DNA from 2 places in the Gordonia sp. Z-3 genome. Region 1 is predicted to be linked to the other one. Evidence: predicted binding sites of a transcription regulator. Region 1 holds the regulator's gene; the other holds the start of a gene.
What was found. Region 1 encodes HspR, which represses chaperone genes until heat shock. Its sites were predicted from a motif close to ANNTGAGTNNNNNNNACTCANNT; they were not measured.

Region 2: clpB (ATP-dependent chaperone ClpB) is a predicted target of HspR. The motif match lies at 2,233-2,255, and genes of this name have one in related genera.

The regions. Positions count from the first base shown of each region.
Region 1 covers NZ_JAZARS010000015.1:36,666-42,640, reverse strand. Annotated here, with positions in the region: gene grpE (nucleotide exchange factor GrpE) at 1-555, shown strand, start outside; gene dnaJ (molecular chaperone DnaJ) at 660-1,862, shown strand; gene VX037_RS17270 (heat shock protein transcriptional repressor HspR) at 1,859-2,275, shown strand; gene VX037_RS17265 (hypothetical protein) at 2,342-3,439, shown strand; gene VX037_RS17260 (FAD-binding oxidoreductase) at 3,454-4,605, opposite strand; gene VX037_RS17255 (amidohydrolase family protein) at 4,745-5,881, shown strand.
Region 2 covers NZ_JAZARS010000014.1:127,167-133,141, forward strand. Annotated here, with positions in the region: gene clpB (ATP-dependent chaperone ClpB) at 1-2,161, opposite strand, end outside; gene VX037_RS16865 (enoyl-CoA hydratase-related protein) at 2,339-2,941, opposite strand; gene VX037_RS16870 (Glu/Leu/Phe/Val family dehydrogenase) at 2,952-4,013, opposite strand; gene VX037_RS16875 (Lrp/AsnC family transcriptional regulator) at 4,125-4,559, shown strand; gene VX037_RS16880 (APC family permease) at 4,849-5,975, shown strand, end outside.

The DNA.
Region 1 (5,975 bases):
ACGGGCGAGGTGCGCGAGGAGCCGGCCGCCGGGCCCGGCCCTGCGGAGGCCGAACCCGTCGCCGATCCGCAGGCCGACGGCGAGCCGGAGGTGAGTGATCTCGCCGACGAGCGCGTCGCCGAGCTGACGGCAGATCTGCAGCGGGAGCGTGCCCAGTTCGCCAACTTCCGGCGGCGTGCCGCAGAAGAGAAGCAGGGCTCGGTCCTCTACGGCAAGCAGCTGCTCATCGACAAACTGCTGCCGGTGCTCGACGATCTCGATCGTGCCCGCCAGCACGGTGACCTCGACGAGGGGCCGCTACGCAGCGTGGCCGACAAACTCGTCGCCGCGCTGTCGGCCGAGGGCCTCACCACGTTCGGTGCGCCGGGCGATGTGTTCGACCCGGAACTGCACGAGGCCGTCCAGCACGACGGTGATGGGGCCGAACCCGTCATCGGCGCCGTCTATCGCACCGGCTACCGGCTCGGCGAGAAGGTGATCCGTCACGCGATGGTCACGGTCACCGATCCGTCGGACGTACCGAGCGATGCGGCCGAACAGACTGGTGCACAATAAGCGCACCGACGACGGGCCACGAAGGGTTGTGCACGGCAATCCTTCGTGGCCCGCTCCACACAACTTCATCCAGACAACTGAGATATCGAAGGAGGTGACGTCTGGTGGCTCCACAACGGGAGTGGTTGGAACACGACTTCTACAAGGACCTGGGCGTTGCTTCTGACGCTTCGGCTGAAGAGATCAAGAAGGCCTACCGGAAGCTCGCCCGCGAACTCCATCCGGACGCGAACCCGGGCGACACCGCGGCCGAAGAACGCTTCAAGCGGGTGTCCGAAGCACACAGCGTGCTGGCCGATCCAGAGAAGCGCAAAGAATACGACGAGACCCGCGCGATGTTCGCCGGTGGGCGATTCCGTGGCGGGGGCAATGGCTTTCCCGGCGGTTTCTCGGGAGGCGGTGGAACGCACTACACGACGACGCCGGGGGCCGACTTCAACATCGGTGACCTGTTCGGCGGTGGTGGTGGCGCCGGCGGCGAGTCGGCGGGCGGTTTCGGCGACCTATTCGACGGGCTGTTCAATCGCGGTCCGCGAACCTCCACGGCGACGCGGCCCAAGCGAGGCAACGACCTCGAGACCGAGACGACCCTGACGTTCAAGGATGCCGCGACCGGCACGACCGTACCGCTTCGGGTGACCAGCCCGGCGCCGTGCACCACCTGCCACGGCAGTGGTGCCAAACCGGGTACCAGTCCGCGCGTCTGCCCGAACTGCAACGGGTCCGGATTCGTCAGCCGCAACCAGGGCGCGTTCGGGTTCAGCGAACCGTGCCAGGACTGCCAGGGCACCGGGTCACGGATCGACGATCCGTGCACCGACTGCGACGGCAGTGGCGTGAAGGTGCGCGCCCGCACCATCAACGTGCGTATCCCGGCGGGCGTCGAGGACGGACAGCGTATCCGGCTGGCCGGCCAGGGCGAGGCAGGTCGCCGCGGTGCCCCGTCGGGTGACCTGTACGTGGTGGTTCACGTGACCGCGGACAAGGTGTTCACCCGCAGCGGCAACGACCTGAAGGTGCAATTGCCGGTCAGCATCTCCGAACTGGTGCTCGGGGCCACCGTGTCGGTGCCGACCCTCGACGGCAGCGTCGGGGTCAAGATTCCCGCCAACACCAGCGACGGGCGCACCCTGCGCGTGCGCGGACGAGGTGTGCCGAAACGTTCGGGTGGGGCGGGCGACCTGTTGGTGACGGTGAAGGTCGCCGTGCCGCCGAAGCTCGACGACGACGCGGTCGAGGCCATGCGTCGATATGCCGCCGCGGAGAAGGCCGCCGGATTCGATCCGCGCGCCGGTTGGGGGCGATGATGGTGGCCGGTAACCACGAACGCAACAAGTTCGACGGGGAAGCCGCCGCGACCTTCATGATCTCGGTCGCGGCGGAATTGGCCGGCATGCACGCCCAGACGCTGCGGACCTATGACCGGCTCGGACTGGTCACGCCGCAGCGCACCACCGGCGGTGGTCGGCGGTACTCCGCACGCGACGTCGAGGTGCTGCGCGAGATCCAGCGCCTGTCGCAGGAGGAGGGCGTCAACCTCGCCGGCATCAAACGCATCATCGATCTGGAGAACCAGGTCGACGCCCTGCAGCAGCGCATCCGCGAGCTGCAATCCGAAGTCGACAGCGGCGCGGCTCGTAGGGGCGGCGAGCTGGTGCCGGTGCCGCGGACCAGCGCACTGGTGGTGTGGCAGCCCCGCCGCAAGCGCAAGACCGACTGATCGGCACCTAGGCCCACCCGTTACCCTGACTCGGGACAAAAGCGTCGTTGTAGACAGGACGAGGACATGGCCGAGACCAGAAGCGCCCAGTACGGGGGCGGTTCGAACTCGGACGGATCGGTCCTCGGGATCTCCGTGGTCGAGGATCGGGTCGCCTCCGTGGTGCGCGGTGCCGACGGTGACATCATCGCCAGCAACCTCGTCGACCTTCCGGATCCGTCGGCGCAGAGCGCCGAGAACGCCATCCACGAACTCGTCGACTCGGTGCCGTACGAGATCAATCGCATCGGTGTCGCCTGCGCCCGACCCGCCACCCAGAGCTACCTGCAGGCCAATCTGGCGCCGGGTACGTCGCGGCCGGCCTGGTACGACAAGGTGGCCGTCACCGACATGCCGGCGGCGTTGGCAGAGGTGGCCCGGACTGCCGCATCCGGTACCGGGATCGTCGCTGCGATTGATCTGGATCGTGACGCCGTCCCGTCGCCGGGTTCGTCGGTCGTCAACCTCGATTCGGCAACCGGCGAGGTCCTTGGAACGGCCGAGTTCGCGTACGGGTCGCCCGGCCCGGTCACCGATCCCGCCCATGCGGGCGCTGTCGCCGACGCGGTGATGGCGGCACCCGGAGGGTCTGCCGTCACGTCGGTGGTTCTCACCGGCCCCGGCGCCGAGGTGGCCGGAACGTCGGCGGCTCTCGAGTATGCGCTGGCGCGACCGGTCACTGTCGTTGATCAACCGGCGCTCGCGGCGGCGGTCGGCGCGGCGGTGTTGGCGCTGCGGCCGGGGGCGGTTGTGCGTACCCCGTCGACGCGTCGCTGGTGGCTCATCGGCGCGGCGATGGCGGCGGCACTGGCCCTCGGTGCGATTGCGGCGTCCGCGGTGTTCGCCGGTGTGGACGCCACCGAAGAGGAGCCGACACCAACTACGACGGTCACCGAGACCGCAGAAGCGTCGACGGTGACCCGCACCGCTGCGCCGGTCACCGAGGTCCGCACCCGCGTCGCCACCACAACGGTGACCGAATCGCGCGATGCCACGAGCACCACGACGGAGACCGAAACCGAGACGGAGACGTCGACGGAGACCGAGACGGTCACCGAGCAGCCGACTGAGACGGTCACCGAGACGACCACCGTGTCCGTCGCCGGTCAGACTCCCGGCCCGTAGGTCCGAGTCTTTCGTCAGACCACGGGGTCGTGCTGGATGAGGCTCGCCCGAGCACCTGCGATGAGCATTCGCCGGCGAGTCGCCTCGATCATCTTCGCCGATCCGGCGATGAGCACCTGGTGCTCGTCCCACGGGCCGGCGGCTGCGGCGACATCGGCGAGGGTGCCGATGTGGTGCTCGATGTCCAGCGCTTCGGGGGTGGCCACCGCGGTGATCCACCACGGATCGGTGGTCTCTTCGGAAACCGCGGTGACGCGCAGCCAAGGGTTGGTCGCCGCAATTCGACGCAATACGACGAGGTCGTAGAGTTCGCCCGGATAGCGCATGCCGTAGAAGATGTGGGTAGGCGGAGTATCGGCGCGCTTGGACATTTCGATGAGCAGCGCCCGCAGCGGCGCCAGGCCGGACCCGCCGGCCACCATCACCACCGGGCGGTCCGGTTCGATGTGCAGGGTGCCGTGCCCTTGTGCGAAATGCCAGACGTCGCCGACCCGCGTCTCGCCGACGATGGCGCAGCTCACAGTGCCGCCTTGCACGCCCCGCACGTGAAACTCCAGCTCACCGCGCGGGTTGGGCGGGATCGCCGGCGACAGACTTCGCCACGCTTTCGGGCGCTGCGGAATCTGCACCTCGAGGTACTGGCCGGGGGCGAACCGTAGAGGTGCCTTGGACAGCAGCCGCACCACCGCGAGGTCGCGGGTGATGCGGAACTTCTCCACCACCTCCGCCGACCAGAGCGCCGGGAACGGCGCTGTCTCGGCGGCGCCGCGCATCACGCCGGTGGTCAGCATCATCGCCTGGGTTACCGTCTGGGCGGTTTCGTCATCCCAGTAGTCACCCAGCAGCGATGCGAACTCGGCGATCAGTGCCCGATAAATGACACCGTAGTGCTCGGGGCGGACTCCGAATTTGCGGTGATCACGGCCGAGTTGGGCGAGGAACTCCACGAGCTCGGGGTGGCCATCTGCCTGCGGAATCACGTCGAGGACGTGGTCGATGACCCGGAAGAACGCATCGCGCTGACCGGACATGACCGCCGGGAACAGTTCGCGAAGATCGGGATCGATGGCGAACATGCGCGTGTAGATGTTGGCCGAGAACCGGTCGGGGTCGCGGTTGATCAGCTCGCGGAGCTGGTGGAGGACGTGTCGCGAATGATTGGCCACGGGCCGGTCACCTCCCCTGAGCGTGTCGCATGGTCGGCGGGATCGATGCCCGCCCCAGAGAGCCTAGCGGTCCATCGACGGCGACTTGCGATCGATCAATCGATGTCGGGTTCGCGACGACTGTGGCAACCTCGGGTACGTGAGCTCGCTCGATGGTGTTGTCAGGGGAATTGTCGACGCTCATCTGCACCAGTGGAATCCGCGGAGCACGCCGTGGGCGGCGAATCGGCTCTCGCGGCTGTATCGGTTCGTGCCCGCATTCGGCGACCGGGTTTTCCCGATGGTGGTGTCGCAGGCCGACCGGGAGTACGTTCTCACCCCGAGCACCGTCGCGCGCGTGTACGAGCCTATGCAGTACCTGGCCGACACCTCCCCGGTCTTCAAGACCGCCGGTGTGCGGGTGGACACCGTGGTGCACATGGAGTCGCACTGGCGCGGCGACGAGACCGCCGGCCGCGTCGACACTCCCGCGGGGAGGTCGGCCGTCGAGGAGACGCGGTACGTGACGACCCTGCCGTTCGGTGCGGATTCGTTGCCTCAACTGGGTGCGATCGTTGCCCACGCCGACCCGCGGGCCGAGCGTTTCGCCGAACTCATCGACGAACATGCCGCCTTGACCGACCGACTTCGTGGCATTCGGTGGATCACCACCCGTCACCCAGACCCCAAGATCCGCAATGGGGCCGATGCTGATGGCATCTTGTCCTCCCCGTCGTTCTTGAAGGGCTTCGCCGAGGTTGCCGACCGACGCCTGGTGTTCGACGCGTTCGTCTACTCTCATCAGCTCTACGACGTGGTGACTCTGGTGCGGGAGTATCCCGAGGTCACCATCGTCGTCGACCACGTCGGGGCGCCGGTCGGGGTGTTCGGACCCGTCGGCGCGCGAACCGGTGCCACTGCGGGTGCGCGCGCAGACATCATGCGGTTGTGGCGCGAACGAATGGTCACCCTGGCGGCCTACCCGAACGTGATGGTGAAGCTGTCCGGACTCGGGCTGCCGGTTCTGGGCTACGGACGGGAGCGGTGGGGCAATGTCGGCAGCCGGGCGACACTGACCGAGATGGTCGGCCCGCTGGTCGACCATGTGTTCACCCATTTCGGTGCCGACCGCGTGATGTTCGGCTCCAATTTCCCCATCGACAAGCCCAACGTATCGTTCGACATGATCGTCGGCGCACTGGTCGATCTGATCGCGCCGCTCGGCGGCGACTACGCATTGAGTAAAGTGTTCCGCGACAATGCTTTACGCGTCTATAAGATCGAGACACCCGGCTGAGCGAATGTCCTGGCCGGCGTGTGGGGTCGCGTACCGCGCACCACAAGGGTTGCTGTGCAACCGATGTGGCCGTCGGGTACGCGACACCACTGTG
Region 2 (5,975 bases), on a different contig from region 1:
TGAGGATGAGGATGGTGTTGCGGAAGTCCACCGTGCGGCCCTGACCGTCGGTGAGGCGACCCTCGTCGAGCACCTGCAGCAGCACGTCGAACACGTCCGGGTGCGCTTTCTCGATCTCGTCGAACAGCACCACCGTGTACGGCCGACGCCGCACCGCCTCGGTCAGCTGACCGCCCGCCTCATACCCGACATAGCCGGGAGGCGCGCCGACGAGCCGTGCGACGCTGTGCTTTTCTCCGTACTCGCTCATGTCGATGCGGACCATCGCACGTTCGTCGTCGAACAGGAACTCGGCCAGGGCCTTGGCCAGCTCGGTCTTACCGACACCGGTGGGGCCGAGGAACATGAACGAGCCCAGCGGACGATTCGGATCGGCCACCCCGGCGCGGGCGCGACGGACCGCATCCGACACCGCCTGCACGGCGTCCTTCTGGCCGATGACCCGTTGTCCGAGTTCATCTTCCATGCGCAGCAGCTTGGCGGTCTCACCTTCCAGCATGCGGCCGGCGGGGATTCCGGTCCACGACGACACGACCTGCGCCACATCGTCGGGTCCGACCTCCTCCTGCAGCATCACGTCCTGGCCGGGATCGGTGCCGGTCTTCTCCAGCGCGGCCGCCAGTTCCTTTTCGAGGCCCGGGATCCGGCCGTAGCGCAGTTCGGCGGCACGGCCGAGATCGCTTTCGCGCTCGGCGCGATCCGCTTCTCCGCGAAGCCGTTCCAGCTCCTCCTTGACGTCGCGCACAGCATCGATGGCGGTCTTCTCCGACTGCCAGCGAGCCGAGAGTTCGTTGAGCTTCTCCTTCTGGTCGGCGAGTTCGCCGCGCAGCTTCTCCAGGCGCTCCTTCGAGGCCTCGTCGGTCTCCTTCTGCAGGGCGACCTCCTCGACCTCGAGCCGGCGCACGATGCGCTCGACCTCGTCGATCTCGACCGGACGCGAATCGATCTCCATCCGCAGGCGCGACGCGGCCTCGTCGACCAGGTCGATGGCCTTGTCCGGCAGGAAGCGCGAGGTGATGTAGCGATCGGACAGCGTCGCCGCCGACACCAGCGCGGAGTCGGTGATGCGCACACCGTGGTGCACCTCGTAACGATCCTTGAGTCCGCGCAGGATGCCGATGGTGTCCTCCACCGACGGCTCGCCGACGTAGACCTGCTGGAAGCGGCGTTCGAGCGCGGCGTCCTTCTCGATGTGCTGGCGATACTCTTCCAACGTCGTCGCGCCGACCAACCGCAGCTCGCCGCGGGCGAGCATCGGCTTGATCATGTTTCCGGCGTCCATCGCGGAGTCGCCGGTCGCACCGGCGCCGACGATGGTGTGCAGCTCGTCGATGAAGGTGATGACCTGACCGGCCGATCCCTTGATCTCGTCGAGCACCGCCTTGAGGCGTTCCTCGAACTCACCGCGGTACTTGGCACCGGCCACCATCGAACCCATGTCCAGGGAAATGACCGTCTTGTTGCGGAGCGATTCAGGGACGTCGCCGGCGATGATGCGCTGCGCCAGCCCCTCGACGATGGCCGTCTTGCCGACGCCGGGTTCACCGATGAGCACCGGATTGTTCTTGGTGCGGCGGCTCAGTACCTGCACCACGCGGCGGATCTCGGTGTCACGTCCGATGACCGGGTCGAGTTTGCCCTCACGGGCGGCCGCGGTCAGGTCGGTGGAGTACTTCTCCAACGCCTGATATGTCGACTCCGGGTCCTCGCTGGTCACGCGGGCACTACCGCGCACCGAGACGAACGCATCCCGCAGGGTCTGCGGGGTCGCGCCGGCGTTGGCCAGCAGCTTGGCGACCTCCGAGTCTCCGGTGGCCAGCCCGACCAGGATGTGCTCGGTCGACACGTACTCGTCGTCGAGCTCACCGGCGAGCTGCTGAGCTGCACTGATTGCCGCGATCGACTCGCGGGAGAGCTGCGGCTGCGCGCTCGCGCTGGACACCGTCGGCGCTCGGTTCACCAGTGCCTGAGCCTGCGAACGAACCGTCGACGGGTCCACCCCGACCGCCTTGAGCAGCGGCGCGGCGATGCCGTCGGACTGATCGAGCAGGGCCACCAGGATGTGGGCCGGGCGCACGTCGGAATTACCAGCAGAGGCCGCCGCCTGCACAGCAGCGCTCAGGGCCTGCTGCGTCTTGGTGGTCGGGTTGAAGCTGTCCACGGGCGTGTACCTTTCTCTCTTTAGTCCAACAGGCTCAAGTATGAGCCATACGAGAGGTGTAACGCCAACAAACTTGAGTCTATTTCACTCAACTTGAGCTTCATCGGTGACGCAGGACACGTCCACGGGCGCGAGGAGTAGGCGCTTGCGGAGAGCGATAGGCGGCCGCCCCAACACTCACAACTGCGCCCGGTTGCGTGCCATGACCTGTTGTCGATTCGCTTCCAGCGCCGACCACTCCGGCGCCGCCGCCGCTGCCAACTCCCCTTCCACATCGAGGGCCGCCCCGGTTGTCGCATCCCAGCCCGCGTCGTAGATCCGCTTGACCGACCGCATCATCTCACCGTCGGCATCAGCGATCCGCCGTGCGAGGTCCCATGCGCGTCCCAGCAGATCCTCGTGTGCGACGACCTCGGTCACCAGGCCGATGCGCAATGCCAGGGCCGCATCCACCACTTCCCCGGTGAATGCCGCACCATTTACCGCACCCACCACGGGTGTGGCGAGCTCACCAACCAGCCGGATGCAGTTCGACTCGCGGATGGCCTCGAGGTAGGCGGGTCCGTCGGCGGCCAGGCTCTTGAGGTCGAGTCCCGCGCAGAATGCCGGGTCGGCACCGGTGAGCACGATCGCCCGAACGGCGTCGTCCGCGTCGAGTCGGCGCAGTGCCGCGCTCAGGCCATCGGCCAGATCCGGGCTGAGCGCGTTGCGCGCCTGCGGCCGATCGAGAGTCACCAGTGCGGCACCGTCACGCACATCCACCAGCAGCGGTTCGGTCACCGCTGTGACACTACGCGCGGAACCACGGCCGATACTTGCGATTGCCCTCGATGATCTCGGTGGCCATCGACAGCGCCGCGCTCACCACGTCGACACCGTTTCGCTCCGAACGGTTCACCATGTCGCGGGCCGTGTCCGCGATGGCATCGACGCGGTCGGCGAGGCCGCTCTCGTCGTCGCGGAGTTCGGCTTCTACCGCGATGAGCCCACCGGCGTTGGCGACGAAGTCGGGGACGTGCACGATGCCACGCTCGCGCAGATCGCGGGCGAGCGCCGGGGTCGTGAGCATGTTGTTGGCGGCACCGACGAGTGCCGAAGCCCGCAACCGGGGGACCGCATGCTCGTCGATGACCCCGCCGGCGGCGCATGGTGCCAGCACATCGGCGTCGGCAAACAGAATGTCGGCCAAATCCGTGGCGGTGACCCCGAGTTCGTCGACCGCGTCGTGCACCCGTACCGGATCGATGTCGGCGGCGAGCACCTCCACTTCGGCAGCACACAGCATCCGGGCGACGTGCAGACCGACATTCCCCAGCCCCTGGATCGCCACGCGACTGCCCGCGACGGATCGACCACAGGCCTCCAGCGCGACCTCGATGCTGCGCACCACGCCACGCGCGGTGAAGTAGGACGGGTCGCCGCGCTGCGCGCACACCACCGGGACGTGACGTCCGATCAGCTCCAGATCGCGCACCGACGTGCCCATGTCGAGTGCCGGGATATAGCGACCATTCAATGCCGCAACATATTTGGCGTGAGCGATCAAGACCTCGTCACGGTTGGCCACGCGCGAATCGGCGTTGATCACACTCTTGCCGCCGCCGAGCGGCACTCCGGCGAGCGCGGCCTTGTAGGTCATCGCCTGGGCGAGATCCATCGCATCCGCCACCGCGGCCGCCCGAGACGGATAGCGACGCATCCGCACACCGCCCAGCGATGGCCCAAGCGTCGTATCATGTACGGCGATAACCGATTCCAGTCCCACCTCGGGATCTCGGCAGATGACGAGCTGTTCGAAATCGCGCTGGTGGAGTTCGGCGGTCAAGTCGGATGCTGCGAAGGTTGTGGTCATGGCGCCCGACGCTATGACCGACCGAAATGCGGCCGCAAGGACTTGGCGCGAACTGACCCTCGTGACGCAAACGTTTATCACCGGGAGAGCGCTTTCGATAAATTGTTGCGCATGGTCGATCTCGATGATGTTGATCTGGCCCTGCTGGCCTTGCTGTCCGAGGACGGCCGCGCCACCTTCTCGGAGCTGGCCGGCCGGGTCAATCTGTCCGTCGCAGCGACCAAGCGCCGAGTCGATCGGTTACGTGCCCAGCAGGTGATCACCGGATTCACCGCCACGATCGACCAGACGGCACTCGGCTGGCCGGTGCATGCCTTCACCGAGGTGCGCTACGTGGGCACGTCGCAACCCGAGGAGATGATGCAGGCGATGACGGAGATACCCGAGGTGGAGGCCGTCTACACGATCGCCGGCGACCCCGACATGCTGGTGAAGGTGCGCGCCCGCGACCACAGCCACCTGCAGCAGGTCATCAACCATCTACGTCGGGGCGGCAAGGCGACCGGGACGAAGACGATGATCGTGCTCGGCTCGTGGCATCGGTGACGACGCACCAACGGCACCCGGCGAGCGTCGTCACGACTCTGCGCGCAAGAAATTTCCACACGAAGCCGGTCAATACGACGATCTTTGCGTCCTGACCCGGATTTCGCGTCTTCATCTGGCGTGTGCCACATCACACTGCTTGCATGGCGGGCAATGCCGGCACTCACCTGACAGGCCGGGGCGCAGCCCGCGGACACCGATCCCGCGCACCCCGGCCGACCGCCACAAGCGGGAGTTCCCGGCAGCCGGATGCACACTGCGCGAGCACAACTCGCATTGAGGAGACACCATGCCCGGAGTCGGCATATGGCGGACGAAGTCGGTCGAGCAGTCGATCGCCGAAACCGATGAGCCGCGCAGTCGATTACGCAAGGACCTGACCACGCGGGATTTGACGACCTTCGGTGTCGCGGTCGTCATCGGTGCCGGCATCTTCACCCTCACGGCCCGCACGGCCGGTGACGTCGCCGGACCATCGGTGTCGCTGGCCTTCGTCCTCGCCGCCGTCGCCTGCGGCCTGGCGGCCTTGTGTTACGCGGAGTTCGCCTCGACGGTCCCGGTCGCCGGCAGCGCCTACACCTTCTCTTACGCCACGTTCGGCGAGTTCATCGCCTGGATCATCGGGTGGGACCTGATCCTCGAGTTCGCTCTGGCCAGTTCGGTGGTGGCCAAGGGGTGGTCACTGTATCTGGCCGACTTCCTCGGCACTGCGACCACGGTCGAGATCGGCGGTGTCAGCCTGGATCTGGGCGCGGTGGTGATCATCGGTGCCATCACGCTGACGCTGGCCTTCGGCGTCAAACTGTCGTCGCGGGTATCGGCGATCGTCACCGCCATCAAGGTGGCGGTGGTGCTGTTGGTCATCATCGTCGGCGCCTTCTTCATCAACACCGACAACTACCGGCCCTTCGTCCCACCGACGGAGGCGAACACCGAGAGCGGGGCCGGTCTGCAGCAGACGCTGTTCTCGCTGCTCAGCGGCTCCCACGGCAGCGACTACGGCTGGTACGGCCTGTTGGCCGCCGCCAGCCTGCTGTTCTTTGCCTTCATCGGGTTCGACGTCGTGGCGACCACCGCCGAGGAGACCAAGAATCCGCAGAAGTCCATTCCCCGGGGCATTCTGGGCTCGCTGGCCATCGTCACCGTCCTCTACGTGGCCGTCACCGTCGTCCTCACCGGCATGGTCAGTTATCAACAGCTGCGCACCGACGGACCACTCGTCGACGACGGCACGGCCACCCTGGCAACCGCATTCGAGTACCACGGGGTGACCTGGGCGCAGACAGCGATCAACGTCGGCGCACTGGCCGGCCTGACCACCGTCGTGATGGTGATGATGCTGGGGCAGACACGGGTGCTGTTCGCGATGTCCCGCGACGGGCTCGTCCCCCGGTCGTGGGGCACAACCAACAAGTC